Regions from separate parts of the Arthrobacter sp. StoSoilB5 genome, predicted to be linked through region 2. Evidence: riboswitches for the same ligand, from Rfam matches in the RefSeq annotation. Region 2 holds a riboswitch; each other region holds the start of a gene.
The links. Region 2 has a riboswitch for thiamine pyrophosphate ahead of LDN75_RS21505 (ECF transporter S component). Riboswitches for the same ligand answer to the same signal wherever they lie in the genome.
Positions count from the first base shown of each region.

Region 1: linked by a shared signal. The riboswitch ahead of LDN75_RS17085 (FAD-dependent oxidoreductase) and the one ahead of LDN75_RS21505 (ECF transporter S component) in region 2 are both predicted to bind thiamine pyrophosphate.
Region 3: linked by a shared signal. The riboswitch ahead of thiC (phosphomethylpyrimidine synthase ThiC) and the one ahead of LDN75_RS21505 (ECF transporter S component) in region 2 are both predicted to bind thiamine pyrophosphate.
Region 4: linked by a shared signal. The riboswitch ahead of LDN75_RS15085 (bifunctional hydroxymethylpyrimidine kinase/phosphomethylpyrimidine kinase) and the one ahead of LDN75_RS21505 (ECF transporter S component) in region 2 are both predicted to bind thiamine pyrophosphate.

Region 1 is NZ_AP024646.1:3,786,070-3,791,673, forward strand. It holds gene LDN75_RS17055 (TetR/AcrR family transcriptional regulator) at 1-284, shown strand, start outside; gene LDN75_RS17060 (DUF3107 domain-containing protein) at 335-559, shown strand; gene LDN75_RS17065 (hypothetical protein) at 594-896, shown strand; gene LDN75_RS17070 (4a-hydroxytetrahydrobiopterin dehydratase) at 971-1,306, opposite strand; gene LDN75_RS17075 (thiazole synthase) at 1,321-2,118, opposite strand; gene thiS (sulfur carrier protein ThiS) at 2,123-2,359, opposite strand; gene LDN75_RS17085 (FAD-dependent oxidoreductase) at 2,356-3,642, opposite strand; TPP riboswitch at 3,635-3,752, opposite strand; gene thiE (thiamine phosphate synthase) at 3,780-4,463, shown strand; gene LDN75_RS17095 (ferritin-like fold-containing protein) at 4,506-5,174, opposite strand; gene LDN75_RS17100 (RNB domain-containing ribonuclease) at 5,216-5,604, shown strand, end outside.
Region 2 is NZ_AP024646.1:4,740,122-4,745,725, forward strand. It holds gene LDN75_RS21495 (energy-coupling factor transporter transmembrane component T) at 1-130, opposite strand, end outside; gene LDN75_RS21500 (ABC transporter ATP-binding protein) at 127-1,725, opposite strand; gene LDN75_RS21505 (ECF transporter S component) at 1,725-2,345, opposite strand; TPP riboswitch at 2,426-2,562, opposite strand; gene LDN75_RS21510 (NUDIX domain-containing protein) at 2,766-3,443, shown strand; gene LDN75_RS21515 (DUF4235 domain-containing protein) at 3,480-3,740, shown strand; gene mnhG (monovalent cation/H(+) antiporter subunit G) at 3,737-4,117, opposite strand; gene LDN75_RS21525 (monovalent cation/H+ antiporter complex subunit F) at 4,107-4,385, opposite strand; gene LDN75_RS21530 (Na+/H+ antiporter subunit E) at 4,382-4,948, opposite strand; gene LDN75_RS21535 (Na+/H+ antiporter subunit D) at 4,945-5,604, opposite strand, start outside.
Region 3 is NZ_AP024646.1:3,433,865-3,439,468, forward strand. It holds gene LDN75_RS15535 (VOC family protein) at 1-839, opposite strand, end outside; gene LDN75_RS15540 (amidohydrolase family protein) at 917-1,999, opposite strand; TPP riboswitch at 2,086-2,193, shown strand; gene thiC (phosphomethylpyrimidine synthase ThiC) at 2,188-4,050, shown strand; gene LDN75_RS15550 (alpha/beta hydrolase) at 4,033-4,755, opposite strand; gene ffh (signal recognition particle protein) at 4,865-5,604, opposite strand, start outside.
Region 4 is NZ_AP024646.1:3,343,145-3,348,748, reverse strand. It holds gene LDN75_RS15090 (Rne/Rng family ribonuclease) at 1-1,002, shown strand, start outside; TPP riboswitch at 1,146-1,244, shown strand; gene LDN75_RS15085 (bifunctional hydroxymethylpyrimidine kinase/phosphomethylpyrimidine kinase) at 1,236-2,792, shown strand; gene rplU (50S ribosomal protein L21) at 3,170-3,478, shown strand; gene rpmA (50S ribosomal protein L27) at 3,538-3,801, shown strand; gene obgE (GTPase ObgE) at 3,935-5,521, shown strand; gene proB (glutamate 5-kinase) at 5,511-5,604, shown strand, end outside.

The sequences.
Region 1 (5,604 bases), 950 kb from region 2:
ACCGCCTGGTTTTCGAGTCTGACCTCATTAACGACCCCGATGTCAGCTCGCGCTTGGAGACTTTCAACAAAACGTTCGCCGACGCAGTGGCCCACGTCATCGCCGAGGACACCAAGCTTCCCCCTTTGGAAGCACAGCTCCTGGGCCGCGGACTGGCAGGAATGGCGCAGGTCAGCGCCCGCTACTGGCTCGAAACCGATGGAAATCTCGACCTCGATGTAGCCAGTGATCTGATCTATCGTTTAGCTTGGCGCGGAATCAGTCGATTCCCCAAAGAGTCCTAGGCTACAAATAGAGGACTGACTTAAAACTTGATTGGCTTGGAGGCCTTGCTGTGGAAGTAAAGATCGGCATTCAGAATGTTGGCCGTGAAATCGTGTTCGAATCCGCACTCGATGCTGATGCTGTAGCCAAGATCGTCGGAGAGGCCATCTCCAAGGGTTCGGATCTGCGGTTCACGGATGAGAAGGGCCGCCAGATCATCGTTCCCGGAAATGCGCTGGGCTACGTTGAAATTGGTGCCGAGGAAGTCCGCCGCGTCGGTTTCGGCGCCCTCTAGCGTTCCCACTGGCAGCGGCCGCTAAGGAGTCTCCATGCTTTCACTCGTTGTGGTGGTGCTTGCCACCATCGCTACAGGATTCATCGTGTGGGCAAATGACAAGCGACACGGTAAGTACGGCATTGCATTGCCAGCGGGCGTCTCGGCGACCGTCGGCGTGCTGGGCTGGATAGCTTTCATCATGGCTGGGTTCGGTTACCAGCCCGGGCTCACCTGGATCCCGTGGATCCTCCCTATCGTTTTGGGGACGGCCATCGCGATTGCCGTTGTGGTCTATCTGGGCCGTAAGCGCACCCAGCATGACACCGCCGCCCTCACCAAAGCTCTGAGGCTCTAGACGCTCCCCGCTCTTATACGGCACTGGTCGTCACCCATAGGTGACGACCAGTGCCGTTTAACTTTCCAGCTCGTTCAAGCTTCCGGGTAGCGATCCGGCTGCGCCAGGGCACCGGACGCGGCTGCTGCCTCGCTCACGGCAGCGGCAGCGGCGACGTCGCGTTCCGTCACGTTGTCGCCGGCATCGTGGGAGACGTAGCGGAGAAAGACGCGGTTGTAGCGCCATTCCAAGTCCGGATGGTGGTTCTGTTCTTCGGCGATCCGGCCCACCGCGGCGATAAGCGCCAAGGCGTCGGCTGCCGTCGAGGTTTTGAAGACGGTCACCAGACCGTCCTGGTACTTCCAGCCGGGGAGGTCCTTGAGGGCGGCTTCCACCTCGGCTTGAGGCAATTGCCCTTCCTTGCCGGCCATAACTGCTCCCTTGCCTAGAGGAACTCTGCCCGGCCTTCCATCGCCGAGGACGCGAGCGCATGCTCCCGCCGCGGAATCCGGCCGGACTGTTTGGCAAGCCTACCGGCGATCACTGCGTGTTTGAAGGCCTCGCCCATCTGGACCGGGTTCTGCGCACGGGTCACTGCCGTCGCCAGCAGGACAGCGTCGCAGCCCAACTCCATGGCAAGCGCGGCATCCGAGGCAGTTCCAATGCCGGCGTCGAGCACTACCGGAACAGAAGCCCGGGACACGATCAGTTCGATGTTATGCGGGTTCAGGATGCCAAGCCCCGTTCCAATAGGCGAGCCGAGGGGCATGACTGCTGTGGCACCCAGGTTTTCCAGGCGCAGCGCCAGGACGGGGTCGTCATTGGTGTAAGCGAAAACCTTGAAGCCGCGGTTCACCAGCTGTTCGGTTGCCTCCACGAGTTCCACCGCGTCCGGAAGAAGCGTGTGTTCATCGGCAATGACTTCCAACTTCACCCAGTCCGTCTCCAGCGCCTCCCGGGCGAGCTCCGCGGTCATCACTGCGTCTTTGGCAGTAAAACAGCCAGCCGTGTTGGGCAGGACCCGGATGTTGTGGTCCACCAGGAGCTGGAACAACGACCCTGTCTCGGCTGGCGAGTACCGGCGCATTGCCACAGTTGTCAGTTCCGTTCCTGAGGCCAGAAGGGCTGCTCCCAAGCCGTCCAGGCTCGGCGCACCACCTGTACCCATGATCAGGCGGGAGCCGATTTCGACGCCGTCGATCACCAAGCCGTCTGTGCGAATGTCAGTTTTTGCTGCTGTCATGTCTTCAGCCTCCCTGGACTGCTGTTACGAGTTCGAGTTCGTCTCCATCGGCGAGCGCCGTCGCGGCCCATTGGCTGCGCGGCACAACCTCCGAATTACGTGCGACGGCGACACCCAGCTTGCCGCCGTCGGCTGCCTGTCCGCGGTGGTCCAGGGTGCGGCCTGTAATGGCGCTGACGAGCGTGCTGACGGATGCATCGTCCGCCACGGCGTGATCGGAGCCGTTGAGTTTGATATTCATACTGTTTCCTTGGTGGGAGATTGTGCAGCTGAGGGGGTTGGAGTCCGTTGGCCTGCGTTCGCCGCAAAGCGGTCGGGCCGGAAGATTGACCAGCGTGGATCGGAGGAACCGGTTATCAGCCCGCCCACGATCTTTGCGGCGATGGGCGTCAATAGAACGCCATGGCGGAAGAAGCCGGTTGCGATCACCAAACCCTCGATGTTGCCGCTGGGTCCAGCGACGCGTCCAAGGAGCGGTGCGTTGTCCGGAGTGCCGGGCCGTGCGCGGGCTGTGGCTTCCAACAGTTCCAGCTCCGCCACGGCAGGAACCAACACTTGGGCATCACGCAGGAGTTGATAGACGCCTCCGGCGGACACTGCGTTGGTGGACGCGGATAGTCCGTCCTCGCGCTGGGTAGCTCCAATCACCACCGTTCCGTCGGCCCGGGGGACGATGTACACCGGCACTCCGCGCACCATGCCCCGGATGGTGGATGTGAGGAGCGGCTGGAGGTGTTCGGGAACGCGCAGCCTGAGGATGTCGCCATAGACCGGCCGCACGGGCAGGCTGAGACCCTCGGGGAGATTGCCTAGCCTTGCCGCATCCAGCCCGCAGGCGACCACGGTCTCTGACGCCAAAACGACGCGCCCGTCGCCGGATCCGGCGCCCGGATCGAGCTCGACTCCGCAGACGCGGTCCCCGTCCCACAGCAAACGGGACGCTGGGAACGGCAGCGCGAAACCGTCCTCCGCTCCGGAAACCCACGTTGCGTCACTTCGACTGTGGCCTGCCAGCCCTTCCATGAGGCATCGTGCAAGCATCCGTGGGTCCACTTGATGGTCCGCCGGGATGTCGAAGGCGCTGGAAATCTGTGGGCTGAGCAGGGGCTCACGCTCGCGCGCTTGCCGCAAGGACAAAGGCTCTACCTGAAGCCCTGCGGCCTGCTGGACTGTGCGGAGGTCTGCCAGCGCGCGGCGGTCGGCAGCATCGGCGCCAACGGCGATTGTCGACGTCGTGCGGTATCCGGTGGCTGATTCGTCGCCGGGCAGGCTCCGGACAAAAGCCGGCCACAAATGAGAGGACTCCAGCATGAGTTCCAGAAGGTCTTCCTCCTGGTAGTGAAGTTCACTCACAGGAGCGAGCATCCCGGCAGCGGCGAACGTCGCGCCCGCTGCCGGTGCGGGATCAATAAGGACCACCGAGCGGCCGTGTCGGCGGGCTTCGTGGGCGATGCCAAGGCCAATGATGCCGCCACCGATGACCGCAACATCCGCCTGCAGAGGGTTTTGGCCGGATTCTGCCATGCGTTTCCTTCCCTACGCCGGTATTAGCCGGATCAGGTCAAGCGGTCGGCGCTGAAGCCCTCTCAGCCGGACGGTCATATGACGCTGTCACGGCTCCCGCAGTACGTGCCCAGTTTAGAGGAACTACTCTGGTTTCCATGACCCAGCATGATGTCCACACCACTGCCCGTCTCTATTTGTGCACCGATGCCCGCAAGCGGCAGGGCGATTTTGAAGACTTCGTCGACGCCGCGTTTGAGGGCGGCGTCGACATCATCCAGCTTCGCGACAAGACGCTCGAGGCCGCCGAGGAGCTGGAGGTCCTGGAGGTCCTGCACAACGTTGCCCGCCGGCACGGAAGGCTGTGGGCCGTCAACGACCGTGCCGATGTTGCCAGTATTTCCGGGGCTCCTGTGTTCCATATCGGCCAAAAAGACATCCCATTACGCGCAGCACGGCACCTCCTCCACGACCAGACCGTCATCGGCCTGTCCACCCACACACCGGACCAGGTTGACGCGGCCATAGAGGCCTCCCCGGGCCGCAGTGGGCTGGATTATTTCTGCGTTGGTCCAGTATGGGCGACACCCACGAAGCCAGGCCGCGAAGCAGTCGGGCTGGATCTGGTCACATATGCCGCGGAAGCCGTAAAGCGCGCAGACGAGGAGACTGTGGGTGGCGTGCTCCTCCCCTGGTTCGCTATCGGCGGCATCGACCTCACCAACGTTGAACAGGTGGTTGCCGCGGGAGCGAGCCGGATCGTCGTCGTGCGGGCCATCACCGAGGCGCAGGACCCGACGGCGGCGGCCAAGACGCTGCTGGAAGCGCTCGACGCCGCTTAGGTATCGGCGCCCGGTTTGCCGCGGCGCGAAAGCGAAATATGCCTAAGCCGTGAGCCCGAGCCCGGACATCCGCCGTCCGTGCCGTTCGGCAAGCTCGGCCGTGAGCGCCTTGACTGCCGCCCGCGAATCCCCTTCGCCCTTGAGCATTGGGCCCAAGTGAGGATGTTCCAGGCCGACACGTTGGGCTTGGGTCAGCGCTTCTCCGACGAGGCGCCGGCCCCACAAAGCGAGTCGCGACGCGAGGCGCGGGTCATCAGCCAGCGCCCGGCGCAGGAGGACGCGGAGTACTTCCGTGGCTTGGTCGGCGGAGGCAACCTTCTGGACAAAGAGTTGCGTCCCGGCGTCAAGGAACGAAGCCACCGTCCGGTAGAAGTCCGACGACACTGTGTCGATCACATAGGCCTTCATGACTGATTCAAACCAGTCCGCTGGCTTTGTTCGCTCGTGGAAGTGGTCAAAGGAGCGCTGGAACGGAAGCATGGCATCCTCGGCATCGAGTCCCATCTCCGATAACCGCGTGCTGATCAAGGCAAAGTTTCCGTATGCGCCAACTGCGATCTTTGCCAGCACTGCCCTGTCATGCAGGGTGGGAGCGTACCGGGAGTCGAAAGACAGCCGGCCAAACGCCGAGAGCTCGCCATAGGCCATGGCTCCCAGCAGCTCGGAGGCGAGGCGCTGGACGCGAGCATTGTCGTCCGGGGAAGTGCTCATGGTCCAAGACTATCCAGCGATTTCGGGCTAACCTGATTTTCGTGTCACATCATCGGATTTCGCCCAACGTCGACGACTCGTCGGACCAGCTCGCCGAGGCATTTGCTGCCCTCCGGACCGAGCTGGAGCTCCCTGGTGAATACCCGGCCGAGGCCGTAGCGGAAGCCCGGAAGGCGGTAGAAAACCATACACTGCCGGAACGTGACCTCCGGGACATTCCGTTCGTGACCATTGATCCAGCCACGTCCACTGACCTGGACCAGGCGGTGTTCATTGAACGTGCCGGTGACGGTTACAGAGTCCTCTATGCAATCGCCGACGTGCCATCCTTTGTTGCTCCGGGCGGGGCGTTGGATGCAGAAACCCGGCACCGGGGGCAAACGTTCTACGCTCCTGACGGGAGGATCCCGCTGCATCCGGAAGTTATCAG
Region 2 (5,604 bases):
TGGAAGCGGATACCCAGTCGATCGACAACGCCAGAACCAGCGAAATAAGAAATACGGAGACGAACTTAATCAAGGGGTTGGCGCGGGTGAGGAGGGCATGGTTGCCGCGGAGGTTCAGGGCGTCCCTCATGCTGCACCGGCTTCCTGGCGGGCTTCCTCGCCGTGCGGGTCCGGGAGCACTTGCGTCACCGGATGCAGCCGCAGCTCCGTACCGCCAAGGACCGCGCTGAATTCCTCATCGTGAGTCACAGAGACAACGGCAGTTCCGGCGTCAAGGAGTTCCGACAGGAACGATGCCAGTTCGGCCCAGGTATTGGCGTCCTGGCCGAACGTTGGCTCGTCCAGGACCAGCACTTTCGGGTGGGCTGCAAGCACCGTGGCCACGGACAGCCGGCGTTTCTCGCCGCCGGACAACGTGTAGGGGTTCGCGTCCACCAAATGCGTAAGCCGCAAACGCTCCAGCAATTCATCCACGCGTTCTTCACCATGTCCCAGATGTTTTGGCCCGAACATCAGCTCATCCAGGACATTGCCCGTGACGAACTGGTGCTCCGGTTCCTGGAACACAGTGCCAATGCGCGAAATCAGCTGATCCGCCTTCCACTTGAAGGGATCGATTCCAGCTCCCTCGGAAAGTTCGACGGCGGCACTCACCTTGCCGTCCACGGGCGCCAAAAGGCCGGCCAACGTGAGCGCAAAGGTGGACTTGCCGGCACCGTTGGGCCCGGTGATGGTGAGCGCCTGGCCGGACCTCACTTGAGCAGTGATGCCCGACTGCACGGGAACGGGCCGGATGGTTCTGAAGCCGCGACGGCCGGGCTTCTCGCGGGAAACAGCCAGGTCCTGTGCCACGAGGAGGAGCTGCGCGGTGGATTCATGGCCGTCCAATTCCTGAGCTGTGGTCCTGCGGGCGCGAGTGGCTGGAACGTATCCCGGCACCCACACTCCCGCTGCCATCAACATGGTGCGGGCTTCGGAGAGAACCTGATCCGGTGGGCCATCCAGAAGTACGCCGCCTCCCGCCGAGCCGGGCTGGAGGACTACGATCCTGTCCACCAGGTCCTTCCAAACGGACACACGGTGTTCCACAACAACCAACGTGGCGCCGGTCTTGTCCAGGCAGCGCTGCACGGCGTCCCGAACCTCAAGGACTCCAGCAGGATCCAGGTTGGCCGTAGGTTCGTCCAGCAGGATCAGCCCGGGCCGCATCGCCAGGATGCCAGCCAACGCAAGGCGCTGCTTCTGCCCCCCGGAGAGCGCTGCCGTGGGATGGTCCAGGGGCAGGCCGCCGCCAGCAGCGGTGCGCAACCCGACGTCGTCGAGCGCTTCATGGACGCGCGCCCATATCTCCCCGCGCGGGACGGCCAGGTTCTCGGCGCCGAACGCGACGTCGTCGCCCACCCGGGAGAGCACCACTTGGGTTTCCGGATCCTGCTGCATCAGACCGGCGCGGCCACGTTGTTCACGGGGAACAACGCCGTCGATCAACAGCGAGCCGGACTCGTCTGAATCGTCTTCCTCGTCACCCAACACGCCGGCAAGGGCATGCAGCAACGTCGACTTGCCTGCGCCTGAAGGACCCAGCAGCAGCACACGCTCGCCGGGCTCGATCCGGAGATCGAGGTCCTGGATGGCGGGCGCGGAACGGCCCGCATGCCGCCATCCCCACCCTTGGGCGGTAATGGCGGCAGGGCGGACCTGGTTGCTGCTTTCTTTCGCAGGCATTAGTTGAAGACTGGCTCCGAAGCAGCCTTGCGCGACGCGAAGGAGCTTAGGACGCCGGTCTTGGCCAGCCCGCGCGTGGCAACCCAGGACAGTGCGCCGGCGATGATCGCACCGGACAGCGTAGTGAAGGCGATGTAGGCCAACTTGTCGATTGCTTCGTAGGCGATGTTCCAGCCCCAGGGCAGGAAGGAATCGTTGAGACCGCAGAAGAGTCCGGAGCCCGCGCCTGCAAGGAGTGCCGTGGACAGGTTGAACTTCTTGTACCGGAACGCGGCGAAGACGAGTTCCGCTCCGAGCCCCTGCAGGACACCGGAGATGAGGACGGTGGTGCCGTACTGGGAACCCATGATGAGTTCACCGGTGGCGGCGACGGCTTCGCAGAACAGGGCTGCGCCCGGTTTGCGGATGATGAGCATGCCCAGGACAGCCGGGATCATCCAACCACCGGCGATCAAACCGGTGAGCGGCGGATACGTGGCGTTCATGGGGATGGATACGATTGCGGCGCCCTGGGACCAGGCCCAGAAGATCACGCCGCCGGCGATGGCAATCAATGCTGCCACCACGATGTCTACAACACGCCAGCTATAACTGGTCTTCTTCACGCTTGCCGTGGTCATTTTTTCTGCCTCCTGAGGTTACAGGAGGGGAAAGTGCTCCCCGGAACCTCCCGGCCGGCTTTCGCCGTCCGGATCCGGACACTCTGAGAAGCTCGACTCCCTTGCGCCGGTACTAACCGGATCAGGTTCGAGGGTCTGCGGCTGTCCGCACTCTCAGCGCCCTCGCGTCTCCTGCATCTCTGCAAGGTCCGACGGCGGCGCTCCCCTGTCGTTATTAATCTGCCCTTATGGGCGTGGTTCAGTTTACACCTGTGGGTGTTCGGGGGCTCCTTGGGCTGGTCATAAAGCGGTTGGCTCCCCGACTCCTGCGTTGCGGGGCCCGTTCTGCGCCCCATTCGCCCGCCTTGGCACGCACGCCAGGCCCCACAACCAGACCTGAGAGAATGATCGAGCAGAATCGACGCGGCAAAGGGGCATTTCATGACCGACCTTCCCATTACGGACAAGCAAGTTCCCCAACCCCGCCTGGCTGCGAGCGTTATCCTGCTCCGCGATGCCCCGGGCGGGCTTGAGGCCTTCGTCCAGCACAGGGTAGCCACCATGGATTTCGCTGCCGGAATGGTGGTCTTTCCGGGAGGTCGCGTTGATGCCGCAGACCAGGATGGCTGGGATTATCCGGCTGAATTGCTCCAACGGCATGCCGCAGACTGGCACCTGAGCTCCATCGCCGTCAATCCCGAACAGGCCCCGGCAAAGTCAGGCATGGTTCTCACCGCTGCTTTGCGCGAGGTTTGGGAGGAGGCCGGACTTGGCCTTGAGCCGTCGGACTTACGCCCTTGGGCCAACTGGGTCACGCCCACGGACATGCCCAAGCGCTTCGATACGTACTTCTATGTGGCCAAGCCTGCTCCGGACGCACAGCCCCAGCATCAGACCACTGAAGCGTGGCAATCACTCTGGATGCCCGTGGACGGGATTCTGACAGCCGAGGCCGCCGGTAACTTGCAACTGATGCCACCCACGTATTACCTGCTCAAGGAAATTGCCGGTCTCGGAACCGTGGATGCTGTCTGGTCAGCCGACCACGCCGTTGTTCCTGTCCTGGCCCCACGAGGTTCCATGGCAGCTTTCCTCAAGGAACGGGAAACCCGCCGCTAGTCCCAAGCCGCCAGGATCTGAGGCTAGGCTGGGGGCATGAACCTCTTTTTCAAGCTGCTGGGTGCCGGAGTAAGCCTGGGGGCCGGATTCGTCGGCACCAAATTGGTCAACAAGGGTTGGGAAAAGGCCACCGGCAACAAGCCGCCCAAGGGCAACGATGACATGGAAACGAGCCTCCGCTCAGCCTTGTCCTTCGCTCTGATTTCGGCCTTCGTCAGTACGCTCATCCAGGTTTTCGCGAGCCGTGGCACCCAGCGTGCAATCGCCCGGTTCGCCAAGACGCACGACATCGTCTAGGTAGAATCGTCGCCTGCCGCCCTTTGGACAACTGCTTCAAGCTCATCCTTGGTGAGCAGTTCACGGTGCCCGTGCTTGGTGCGGTAACCGGAGCGGCCCACCATGTGCGCCGAGACAGGAACCGTAAGCAGCTGGAAGATCCAGGCCACAAGCAGGACAGGCCACACCCACCAGGTTCGCATCTGGAGGCCGATCGCGGCCAGCAGCAGGAACAAGCCCAGCACCTGGGGCTTGGTTGCCGCGTGCATGCGGCTCATGAGGTCGGGGAACCGCAGAAGGCCAACGGCTGCCCCGAGCGACATCAGGGCACCCACCACCAGGAACACAGCCGTCACAGCATCAATGACGGCATCCACACCGCTCGCTTCAGGACTCATTGCTGTGATCCCTCCGATCCGCTACGAACCGGGCAAATGTCACAGAGCCTATGAAACCGATCACCGCGAGAGCCACCAGCAACACCAGGTTGTTCAGATGCCGGTTCATCGCCATGTCGATTGCCAGTGCGGCCCCAAGGATGGCCAGCAGGACATCCGACGCCAAAACGCGGTCCAACAAGGACGGGCCGATCGCGATGCGGACGATCGCTCCCACCGCGGCCAAGCTCAGGATCACTGCAGTGACCACAAGGACGAGTTCCTTCACGACGCTGCCCCTTCCATGCCCGGATGCGATTCGGCTTTGAGCGCATCGAGTTCTTCGCGCGTTCCCATGATCCGGATCAGCGCCGCCTCGATGTCTTGTACTTCCCGGCGGATCTTGTCGATATCAGCATCCTCGTAAATATTGAGCGCGTGCAGGTACAGCGTGGACGTCGAGCGGTCCACTTCCACCACCAGCGAGCCCGGGATCAGGGAAATAACGTGGCCGGTGGCCGTCACCATGAGGTCCGAATGGCTGCGCAACGGAACAGCGACGACGGCGCTGCGTACTTTGGGCCCTTTTGCCACGGCCAGGTAGAGGACCAGGAAGCTCGCTGCCGCCACTTTGCCCAGGAAAACCAGGGCGAACGAAAGGGCGCGCAGCACATTGAACCTGCCGCTGAGCTCCACCGGCGGAAGGTAGAAGAACTTGGCCACCAGCACGGCAATGAGTGCGCCGAACAGCAGGTTGCCTGGGCTGAAGTCCCGCCACAGGGCGCCCCAGACGATGACCAGCCATACCAGCAGCGGCAGTTCAGTGCGGAAGGAGATCGGTTTACGGCTCACTTGGCGGCCCCCGGCTGACCCACGGGTGGTACCTCCGCGGAGTCTCCCAGGACTGAGTGGATGTAGGCCGTGCGGTCCAGCATGATTTCCGCCGAGCCGTCCGCCAAATGGAAGAGTGGGCCGGCAAAGACCGTGAGCGCGACACCGAAGGCCACAAGGCCCGCGGTGGAGCCCACCATTGTCCGGGGGAGAACTCCCACGTTGCCTGGCGTCAGAAGCACGGGGTCGGGGTACTCTGCGTCCTCCGGCTTGCGCCAAAATGCCCTGTTCCAAACACGGGCTATTGCCAGCAACGTCAGGAGGCTGGTGACCACGCCGCCCACCACCAAAACGATGGCCAGCGGCGTCCCCAAGGCCACACCCGCCTGAAGGAGCCCGAGTTTACCGAGGAAGCCGGAGAAGGGCGGGATGCCAGCGAGGTTCATTGCCGGGACGAAGAACAGCAAGGCAAGGAGTGGCGAGAGCTTGGCCAGGCCACCCAAGCGGTCAATCGATGACGATCCGCCCCGCCGCTCGATGAGGCCCGTCACCAGGAACAGGCTGGTCTGCACGGTGATGTGGTGTGCCACGTAGAAGACTGCCGCGCCAAGGCCGGTCACGGACGACATTGCCAAGCCGAACACCATGTAGCCGATGTGGCTGACAAGGGTGAACGA
Region 3 (5,604 bases), 1.3 Mb from region 2:
GGGTCTTCAAATTGCAACTCCAGGCCCGTGTGATGGTTGGCCACGGACGCAACTTTCAGCCGGTCAGCCAGTGCGGCGACGTCGTCGCTGGTCGGCACCTCGATCAGGACTTCGCCCAAGCCAAGGGTGTCCCTGCGGGGCCCGGCCCCGCGGCTGTTCCACACGTTCATCGCCATGTGGTGGTGGTATCCGCCGGCGGAAACGAACAACGCCTGCCCATGCCAGCCCGCGGTCCTTTCGAAACCCAGGGTGTCCACGTAAAAATCCTGGGCAGTCTGCACGTCACCTACTTGAAGGTGCACGTGCCCGACGCCGGCAGCGGCTTCCCGCTGGCCAGTCACGGCGGCCTCACTCAAGTGCTGTTGAAGGAAGCGCTGGGGCGGCAGGGCAACATTGTCCATCACCACATTTTTCCCGTCCCACTGCCAGACTTCGCGCGGCTTGTCGTAATAGAGCTCAATCCCATTACCTTCGGGATCAGTGAAATAGAACGCTTCACTCACCAGATGGTCGGCGCTGCCCACAAACGCGCGGGGTTCATATTCGGCGGCCGTGGCGATAGTGGCCGCCAGGGACGGCTGGTCCTGGAAAAGGATGGCCGTATGGAAAAGTCCCGCTTCGCCGCGACCCGGAATCTGCAGGCCGGCGGCGGGTGCGAGGTGAACCACCGGCTTCCCCAGCCGCCCCAGGTAAAGTCCGCCATCCTGCTCGGCAACTACCTCAAGGCCCAGGGCCCTTTGGTAGTAGTCGCTCATGAGCTTCATGTCGCCAACCTTGAGCATGACGGTGCCCATGGTGAGTTCGGCAGGAAGGAGGTCCTGGCTTGATGCTGTGGTCATGTGAAGCTCCCGGTTTATAGGTGGCCGCCCTTCGGCACGTTCTACCTATCTAAATTACTTGAAGCTTCAATTTATTCCTAGCGGACGACGTTTCCTCGCAGGACAACATGATTCAGGCTCCCGACAGTACCGATCCTCTGGCGAGGATCCTCACGGCAGACCACGACGTCGGCACTGGCACCTTCGCTGATACCCTCAGCTCCCAGCCACTTTCGTGCGCCCCAGCACGCAGCGTCGAGGACAGCGGTTGGCGGCAGGCCGGCGTCGTGCAGTTCCTGCATCTCATCCGCTATACGGCCGTGCTTGATCACGCTGCCGGCATCTGTTCCCGCAAAAATCGTCACGCCGGCTTCAAAAGCCTCCAACACCCGTTCACGGCGTCGTTCCCACAGACGCGTCATGTGGTCGGCGTACCCAGGAAACTTTGGGGCAGCTTGGGCGGCGATATCCGGAAAAGTCGCAATGTTGACCAACGTAGGAACAATCGGCACGGACTGCTCCACGAGACGGGGAATGTGCCGGGGCAAGAGGCCGGTGGCGTGTTCAATGCAATCAATATCGGCGTTGAGCATGTCGTCAATGGTGTCTTCAGCGAAACAGTGGGCCGTCACCCGGGCACCTTCATCATGGGCGGCGGCGATGGCATCCCGGACCACGTCCGCGGGAAAGGAAACTGCAAGGTCACCGGCGTCGCGGTCGATCCAGTCTCCGACGATCTTCACCCACCCGTCTCCGTCACGGGCTTCCTTGCGGACCGTCTCCACGAGCTCGTCCGGCTCGACTTCATGGCCCAAGCCGCGCAGGTACCGGCGGCTGCGTGCGATGTGGCGGCCTGCCCTGATGAGTCGGGGCAGGTCCTGGCGCTGCTGGACCCATCGCGTGTCGCTGGGCGACCCAGCATCGCGGATCAGCAACGTGCCGGCCTTAAGGTCCGCCTGCGCCTGGGCAAGCGTAGTCTGCTCATCTACCGTCCCACCAACGCCAAGTCCAATATGGCAATGGGCGTCAACAAAACCGGGAAGGACCCATCCGTCCAGCACGGAATCGGGCGGTGCGGCGGGACGTTGGAAGGTCAGCCTGCCATCGACGGACCACAACCCGTGCCGTTGGTCGTCTCCTGCCACAAGCACAGGTCCGCTGAATTCGATGATGTTCTGCATGGCAAAAGCCTAGTGGGCCCCGTAGCTTCGGGCTCGACGTTTTCGGATATGACTGGGGTGCAGGCCGCGGGCTGTGGTAGCTTCGTCTACGACCACACGGGGGCCCTTGCAGGGGCTGAGATCGGACTGACGCAGTCTGCGACCGTTGAACCTGTCCGGGTAATGCCGGCGAAGGAAGTGAGTAATCCTTGAGCACCACCGAAACACAGCACAGCCCTGCCCAAAGCCAGGCCAGTACCAGCGAAAATGCGGCGGGAAGCGTCACACAGTCGCTGAAATCCCATTCGCTGGCTTGGCTGGAAGACCCCGCGAATGGCATTCGGGTACCCGTCACGGAGATCGCGCTTGAACCGTCCCCCAACGGCGAAGCAAACGCTCCGCTGCAGGTGTACCGAACCGCGGGGCCGGGCAGTGATCCCGTAGTGGGCCTGGAGCCCTTCCGAGCCGCATGGATTGAGGGCCGCGGCGACACGGAAGCCTACTCGGGCCGCGAACGGAACCTGCTCGACGACGGCAAGTCGGCTGTCCGCCGCGGCGCAGCGTCGGCAGAGTGGAAGGGCGCTCAGCCAGTGCCCCGCCGCGCCGTCGAGGGCAAGACCGTCACGCAGATGCACTACGCCAAGCAAGGCATCATTACGCCTGAAATGCAGTTCGTGGCGTTGCGTGAGAACTGCGATGTTGAACTCGTCAGGAGTGAAGTCGCCGCAGGCCGGGCCATCATCCCCAACAACATTAACCACCCTGAATCCGAGCCGATGATCATCGGCAAGGCATTCCTGGTCAAGATCAATGCCAACATCGGCAACTCCGCGGTCACGAGCTCCATTGCCGAAGAAGTAGACAAGCTGCAGTGGGCCACGCAATGGGGCGCCGACACCGTCATGGACCTCTCCACCGGAGATGACATCCACACCACCCGTGAGTGGATCATCCGCAACTCCCCGGTGCCCATCGGCACTGTCCCGATCTACCAAGCCCTTGAAAAGGTCAACGGCGAAGCCAACAAGCTCACGTGGGAGATCTTCCGCGACACCGTGATCGAGCAGTGCGAGCAGGGTGTTGACTACATGACCATCCATGCAGGCGTGCTGCTTCGGTATGTGCCGCTGACAGCCAACCGGGTCACCGGCATCGTGTCCCGCGGCGGCTCGATCATGGCGGGTTGGTGCCTGGCGCACCACCAGGAAAACTTCCTCTACACGCACTTCGATGAGCTGTGCGAAATCTTCGCCAAGTACGATGTCGCGTTCTCCCTCGGTGACGGGCTGCGCCCGGGCGCCACGGCGGATGCCAACGATGCTGCCCAGTTCGCCGAGCTGGACACCCTCGCCGAACTGACGCAGCGGGCATGGGAGTTCGACGTCCAGGTGATGGTCGAAGGACCGGGCCACGTACCGTTCCATCTGGTCCGGGAGAACGTGGAGCGCCAACAGGAACTCTGCAAGGGTGCACCGTTCTACACCCTGGGTCCCCTGGTCACCGATGTCGCCCCCGGCTACGACCACATCACTTCAGCCATCGGCGCCACGGAAATCGCCCGCTACGGTACCGCCATGCTCTGCTACGTGACGCCGAAAGAGCACCTCGGACTGCCGAACAAGGACGACGTCAAGACCGGCGTCATCACGTACAAGATCGCGGCGCACGCCGCTGACCTCGCCAAGGGCCACCCTGGAGCGAACGAACGCGACGACGCCCTCTCCAAGGCCCGCTTCGAATTCCGTTGGCGCGACCAGTTCGCACTTTCCTTGGACCCTGTCACTGCAGAGGCATTCCACGACGAAACACTGCCTGCGGAACCGGCGAAGACAGCCCACTTCTGCTCGATGTGCGGACCCAAATTCTGTTCCATGCGCATCAGCCAGGACATCCGCGACGAATACGGATCAGCGGAGTCGCAGGCAGCCATTGCGGAAATGTACAGCGGGATGCGGGAGAAGAGCGAAGAGTTCCTGGCATCAGGCGGCAAGGTCTACCTGCCGGAGCTGCAGGTTCCCTCCACCCAGGCGCCCTCCACCCAAGCGGCGGGAGCGTCAGGAAACCTTAACTGACCTCGTCCGGACGACGTCGGCTACAAAGGAGCGGATAATCCGGTCTCCATCAACCGAGTCCTGAGGCCGGTGCCCTCCCGCTGCTACGCGTCGGAGGGCGCCGGTTTCCTGCAGGTACCCGGCAATTTCTTCATACAATGGCTCCCAGCCGCCTGTAAGGACGAGGGTAGGTACGCCAGGGACGATGTGCAGGGGCGCCTCCCACGGGGGCGCCTGAAGCCGGAGGCGACGCGCGGAACGGCGCGCTTCCAGCGTGTCCAGGCCGCTCGCTTCGGCTGAGAATGCGCGCCTGAAGTACTCGCGTTGATAGTCGGCGTCGTTGAGCTGGTCCCGCACCGCAAACAGTGGCTCCATGAGCGAACGATGGTATGCGGTGGCAGGCAGCTCAGCTGTCAAGGACAGACAGGCTGGCTCAACGAGTGTCAGCGAATACACAAGCTCCGGCCGGTCAACCGCTGCGAGCATGCCGGAAATTGCGCCCTGCTCATGCGCCACGATGTGGCCGCCACCTGCATCCTCAAGCGACGCCACCACGATGCCGATGTCAGCAGCGACGTCCGATTTCAAGGGTTCGTCCGTGGGATCAAAGCCGTGCCGGCGGAGGAAAAGCGCGTCATATGACAGAGCCATACCGTGCTGCCTGGGCCATGCCGAGGCGCCAAAACTCCCCAGTCCGTGGACGAAGACTACGCGCTGCTTGTGCATGGATTCACCCTAGTCCAGAGGCCTGACATCGCAGCCAAATGACAGCTGACGCCGTGATGAGCTCCCACAACGCCCGTCAACTGTCAATTGGCTGGGATGGAAATTCGGGTTACTTACCCAGGAATTTCTCGAAGCCCTTGGGGAGGTTCAGCGTGGACGGATCGAAGTCCGCAGCGCCCTGGCCGAACGCCGCTCCGGTAGGAGCCGCCGAGGCCGCGTTGGCCCGCTTGGCCTCGGCGTCGCGCAGTTCCTGGGCCGCCTTCGCGGGGTTACCGGAGCGCGCTTTTTTCTTGGGAGCGTTCTTGCCACCCTTGCGGCCGCCGCCGGGACCACCCATTCCGGGCATGCCCGGCATACCAGGCATGCCACCCTGGGCCATCTTCTTCATCATTTTCTGGGCCTGGGCGAAGCGCTCCAGGAGGCCGTTGACCTCCGAGACGTGCACACCTGAACCCTTTGCGATGCGGGCACGGCGGGAGCCGTTGATGATTTTGGGAGCAACGCGCTCGTGCGGAGTCATGGACCTGACGATCGCCTCGACACGGTCGATTTCGCGTTCGTCGAAGTTCTCCAGTTGCTGGCGGATGTTTTGCGCACCCGGCATCATCATGAGCATCTTCTTCATGGAACCCATGTTGCGGATCTGCTGCATCTGGGCGAGGAAGTCATCCAAGGTGAAGTCTTCCTGGTCGGCGAACTTCTTCGCCATCCGGGCAGCTTCGTCCTTGTCCCAGGCCTTTTCAGCCTGTTCGATCAAGGTGAGGACGTCACCCATGTCCAGGATGCGCGAAGCCATACGGTCCGGGTGGAAGAGTTCGAAGTCGTCCAGTCCCTCACCGGTCGACGCGA
Region 4 (5,604 bases), 1.4 Mb from region 2:
ATGACGCGCAAGCGCATGGGCACAGGCCTGCTTGAAGTGTTCGGTGAGCAGTGCGAGCACTGCGCCGGACGCGGTGTCGTCACGCATGATGAGCCCGTGGAGCACCGACGCGCCAACGTAGTTGCCGCCGAGCACCACCGTCCACACACAGAACCCCAGCAGCCTGCTGCCCGGACTGAACGCAAGCGTCGCCGTGGGAAAGGTGGGGGACCGGCAATTGCCGAGGAACCAGTCTCCGCTCACAGCACCGCTGCCACCCCAGTAATTACGGCGACTGCCAAGGAGTCCGTTGACCCCGTTCGCCAGGCGAAGGCCGAGGCGACCAGGGCAGCACTTGCCACCATCGCCGCAGCGGCGCATGCCGCCCACTTGCACGACGACGAAGTTCACCGCGCGGAGGAACAAGCCCGCGCTGCGGGCCAGCACGGCCACACTGCCGAATCCGTGCCTGATGCTGCAACCGGCGATGCCGGGGGCCAGGCCGCAGGAGATGCCGCCAGCCATGAAGCAACGGTTCGGGAAGCGCGGTCCACGCCTGTTTTGCGCTTCGGCGGCGAAGAAGTGGCGCTTCCATTTGTGGAACACCACGAGGAACCATCTGCGGGCAAGCCGGCCATGAGCCTGGACCTGCTTGCGGAAGCATTCTCGCACCTCGGTGCTGCACCGGCTGCGGAGGAAGTGGTCACGGATACGGGGTCCGAGCCTGCCACGGCTTCCGAAGCTTCCCCTGCGACTGCCTCTGCGGCCAGCGCTGCGGCCACAGGCGATCAGCCCGATCGTTCTACGCGTTCGCGTGGCGGTCGAGGCCGAAGGAACCGCAGCGCGAGCAGGGCACAGGGAGCCGCAAACGAAACCAGCGTGGAACACCACGAGGTAACTGCCGCGGCCGCAGGTGGAACGGCCCATGAGGCCAAGGCGCCGGCAGCGGAAGAGCCTGCCAAAAAGAAGGCAGCTGACGAGCCCATCATCCTCGGCGTGGGAGTTCCAGCTTCCGAGTTGTAAGCACGTCAGCGCTGACCACGTAGTGAAAGAGTCCCGCAGCATCCGATTTCGTCGGATACTGCGGGACTCTTTGTCGCTGGCGGTCACATCCATTCACCGAAGCTGCCCGGTTCCCGGACGGCTGGACTTCCCGGCTACGCTAGGAAACTGACACGGGGTGCCGGGCGCTGGGCCGGGCTGAGATCCAGACCCGTTGAACCTGTCCGGTTAGCACCGGCGAAGGGATGTCCATCATGACTTCATTGCCGAGTTCTCCTGTCTACCCCCTTTACCCCGCTGGTAGCGTTGGCGGCCCCGTGCCTGACCGGCAACATCCGCGCGTGCTTAGCATTGCCGGCTCGGATCCGTCCGGAGGCGCCGGAATCCAGGCAGACCTGAAGAGCATTGCTGCACACGGTGGTTATGGAATGGCTGCCATCACGGCGCTGACTGCGCAGAACACCCTTGGTGTCAGTGCAGTCCATGTTCCGCCCGTGGAATTCCTGCGCCAGCAACTGGACGCCATCAGCAGCGACATTGAGATCGATGCCGTCAAGATCGGGATGTTGGGTGACGCGTCTGTCATCCACGAAGTCCGCAGCTGGCTCGAGGACGTGCGTCCCGCCGTCGTGGTCCTTGACCCGGTGATGGTGGCCACCAGTGGCGACCGTCTTCTGCGCGAGACCGCCGAAAGCGCGCTGCGCAGCCTCCTGCCCTTGGCGGATCTCGTCACCCCCAACCTTCCCGAACTGGCCATGTTGTTGGGCGAGCCTGAAGCCCTGGACTGGGCCACTGCGCTTGACCAAGGCAAGCGTCTGGCTGCCGACTGTGGAACCACCGTGTTGGTGAAGGGCGGCCATTTGGCGGGAACGGAATGTCCTGATGCCCTGGTCAATACGAGCGGCTTGCTGCGTCAGGACGTCATCGAAGTGGCTGGTCCCCGCGTGGATACCAGGAACAGCCACGGAACGGGCTGTTCACTCTCCTCGGCATTGGCCACGGTGCAGGCCCGCAGAGGTGACTGGGAAGCGTCCCTCCGGGAGGTTAAGCCGTGGCTGCTGCAGGCCCTCTCTGCGGCCGACGGGCTCGAGGTGGGCAGGGGCAGTGGGCCCATCCATCACTTCCACCATTTGGAGCCAACGCTGGATCCCGCTGGCCAGTCCGGCGAATTTGCCGCGCGGCTGTGGGCGGAAGCCACACCGGAATTGGACGGAATTTACGGCTTGGCCTTCATCCAGGGCCTGCAGTCCGGGGGGCTCCCGGAGCCCGAGTTCAACTACTACCTCGCCCAGGATGCCATCTACCTCAACGGCTATTCCCGCGTTTTGGCCCGCGCCGGTGCACTGGCCCCCACGGAGGAAGAGCAGCTTTTCTGGGCCAAGGCATCGCAGACCTGCCTTGAGGTCGAGTCCGAGCTTCATCGGAACTGGCTGAGCACGCGCCCCGCTACGACGCAGACCGGACCCGTGACCAAGTCGTACGTGGACCACCTCCTGGCCACCTCCGCTTCGGGCAGTTACGCCGTGTTGCTGGCGGCAATCCTGCCCTGCTACTGGCTGTACGCGGAGGTAGGCCGGCAACTTCACGCAGCGTACGTGGATGCAGGCGCACCCGGCGACCACCCGTACGCCGACTGGTTGAAGACGTACGCCGACGAGGAGTTTGCTGCCGCAACCCGGAAAGCGATCGACCTTACGGACGCAGCTGCCCTCAGAGCCTCTGCGCAAGAACGCGAGGCCATGGTTGAGGCCTTCGCACACTCTTGCCGCTACGAGACGGCCTTCTTTGATGCACCCCGGCTCTACGCCTGAGTCGGATTTCCGTGGTTTTTGCGTGGCCAATCCACGAAAACTCCCGCGCGTCGCCGGCCAAATCGCAGTATTTCCGCCCAAACCCTGTAGGCTGTATGGGCACGGTGCCGGGAGAGTCCGTTACAACTGGTGATGCAAGTCACCCGATAGCCTCCGGACCCGGCCTCATTTGCAGCTGAAGGTCAAACTAGCGTAATCTTGATCTTCGGTGCTTACGCCAACACTTGGGTTATGCCCCTTGGAATTGTTCATGGGATGACTCGCGGGCTTCGATCTGAAGTCCACGGCGTTGAGGCACAGCGCGAACCAAGCCTGATTCCGGTTCAAGGTTCCGCACGCAAATTTAGTAAGAAACGTCGAGAGAAGTGAGTACCCAAGTGGTGTACGCGATTGTCCGCGCAGGCGGCCGCCAAGAAAAAGTTTCCGTTGGAGACTACGTAACGCTGAACCGCGTCCCCGGTGGAGCCGGCAGCACGCTTGAGCTGCCCGCCTTGCTCCTGGTTGACGGCGACAAGGTCACGTCCGCTGCCGCGGACCTGGCCAAGGTCAAGGTCACGGCTGAGATCCTTGAGGACCTTCGCGGTCCCAAGATCGTCATCCAGAAGTTCAAGAACAAGACCGGCTACAAGAAGCGCCAGGGTCACCGTCAGGAACTGACCAAGATCAAGATCACGAGCATCAAGTAACTTTCGTTACTCTGTTCAGATTTTCAGTTTCCCCAGAAATTTAGAGGCAGGCATTTCACATGGCACACAAAAAAGGCGCGAGCTCCACTCGCAACGGTCGTGACTCCAACGCACAGCGCCTCGGCGTCAAGCGTTTCGGTGGCCAGGCAGTTTCCGCAGGCGAGATCATCGTTCGCCAGCGTGGAACCCACTTCCACCCCGGTGCAGGCGTCGGCCGCGGTGGCGACGACACCCTGTTCGCACTCGAGGCCGGTGCGGTTGAGTTTGGTACTCGCCGCGGACGTCGCGTAGTGAACATCGTTGCTGCTGCAGCTGCAGAGTAACAACAAGTTCTGAACCGGTGGAGCGGGCCAAACGGCCCGCTCCACCGTTCTTTTAACCGCATTACAATCGATTAGGGCGCCCATGGCGCTCTGGTTTATGCAACAGCGCTGGCAACAGCAAGAGGAGATTCACGTGGCGAGCTTTGTAGACCGGGTAGTCCTGCACGTATCCGGCGGAACCGGCGGCCACGGCTGTGTCTCTGTCAAGCGGGAAAAGTTCAAGCCTCTCGGTGGACCCGACGGCGGCAATGGTGGCAACGGCGGAGACGTTATCCTCCGGGTGTCGGCGCAGACCACCACCTTGCTTGACTACCACCACGCCCCGCACCGCCACGCCACCAACGGTGGCCCGGGCATGGGCGATTGGCGAGGCGGTAAGAACGGCGAAACCTTGATCCTCCCCGTGCCGGACGGCACCGTGGTGAAGACGAAGGATGGCGAGGTCCTCGCCGACCTCGTGGGCGAAGGTGCGGAGTATGTTGCCGCCGCAGGAGGCCAGGGAGGCCTGGGCAACGCCTCACTTTCCTCCCAGAAGCGGCGTGCGCCCGGTTTCGCGCTTCTGGGCATTGAAGGCGAATCCAGCGACATCGTCCTGGAGCTGAAGTCCATCGCAGATATCGCGTTGGTGGGATTCCCCTCCGCTGGAAAATCCAGCCTCATTGCGGCCATGTCCGCTGCCCGGCCCAAGATTGCCGACTACCCCTTTACCACGCTCATTCCCAACCTTGGCGTGGTCCAGGCCGGCGAGATCCGTTTCACCATCGCCGATGTGCCCGGCCTGATCGAAGGCGCCAGCGAGGGCAAGGGCCTTGGCCACAACTTCCTTCGCCACGTTGAGCGCTGCGCGGCCCTGGTTCACGTCCTGGACTGCGGAACCCTGGAATCGGACCGTGATCCACTCTCCGATCTCGCCATCATTGAGGCGGAACTGGACAAGTACGCCGTGGACATGAGCTACGCCGGCGTAGACGGCGAAGTAGTGCCGTTGAACGAGCGTCCCAAGCTTGTTGTCCTGAACAAAGTGGATCTTCCGGATGGCAAGGACATGGCAGAGTTCGTTCGTCCGGAACTCGAATCACGCGGCTACCGTGTGTTCGAAGTTTCGGCAACAAGCCATGAGGGCCTGCGCCAGCTTGGCTTCGCGATGGCGGAAATCGTCAAGGCTGCACGGGATGCCGTAGAGATTGCCCCTCCCAAGGTTGCCCCGCCCATCCTTCGTCCGCGCGCCGTCAACGAGAGCGGATTCCGGATCCGCCGCGAGGAAAAGAACCTCGAGCCGCTGTTCCGCGTGTTGGGCGAGAAGCCTGTCCGCTGGGTCAAGCAGACCGACTTCACCAACGAGGAAGCCATCGGCTACCTGGCTGATCGCCTGGCCAAGCTTGGCGTCGAGACGGAGCTCTTCAAGGTTGGAGCCAAGCCCGGCGATACGGTGGTTATCGGCGAGGACGATGGCGTGGTCTTCGACTGGGAGCCCACCATGATGGCAGGCGCCGAGCTCCTGGCGACTCCCCGTGGTACCGACATCCGCGTCGCGGACATCGGCGACCGTCCCACTCGCTCACAGAAGCGCGATGAACAGCTTGAGCGCCGGGAAGCGAAGGCTGCCGCCCGTGCTGAACTCGAAGCCGAGCGCAAGGCGGGCATCTGGACTGAGTCCGTCAGCCGTCGTCGTGCCCAGCCCGTAACGGAAGGCCACCTGGATACCGGTGATGACGACTAGGACTGTCGAAATTCCGGACGCAGAGGTTCTTGAGCGCCAGGCCCTGGCCACCGCCAAGAGGATTGTTGTCAAAGTGGGCTCGT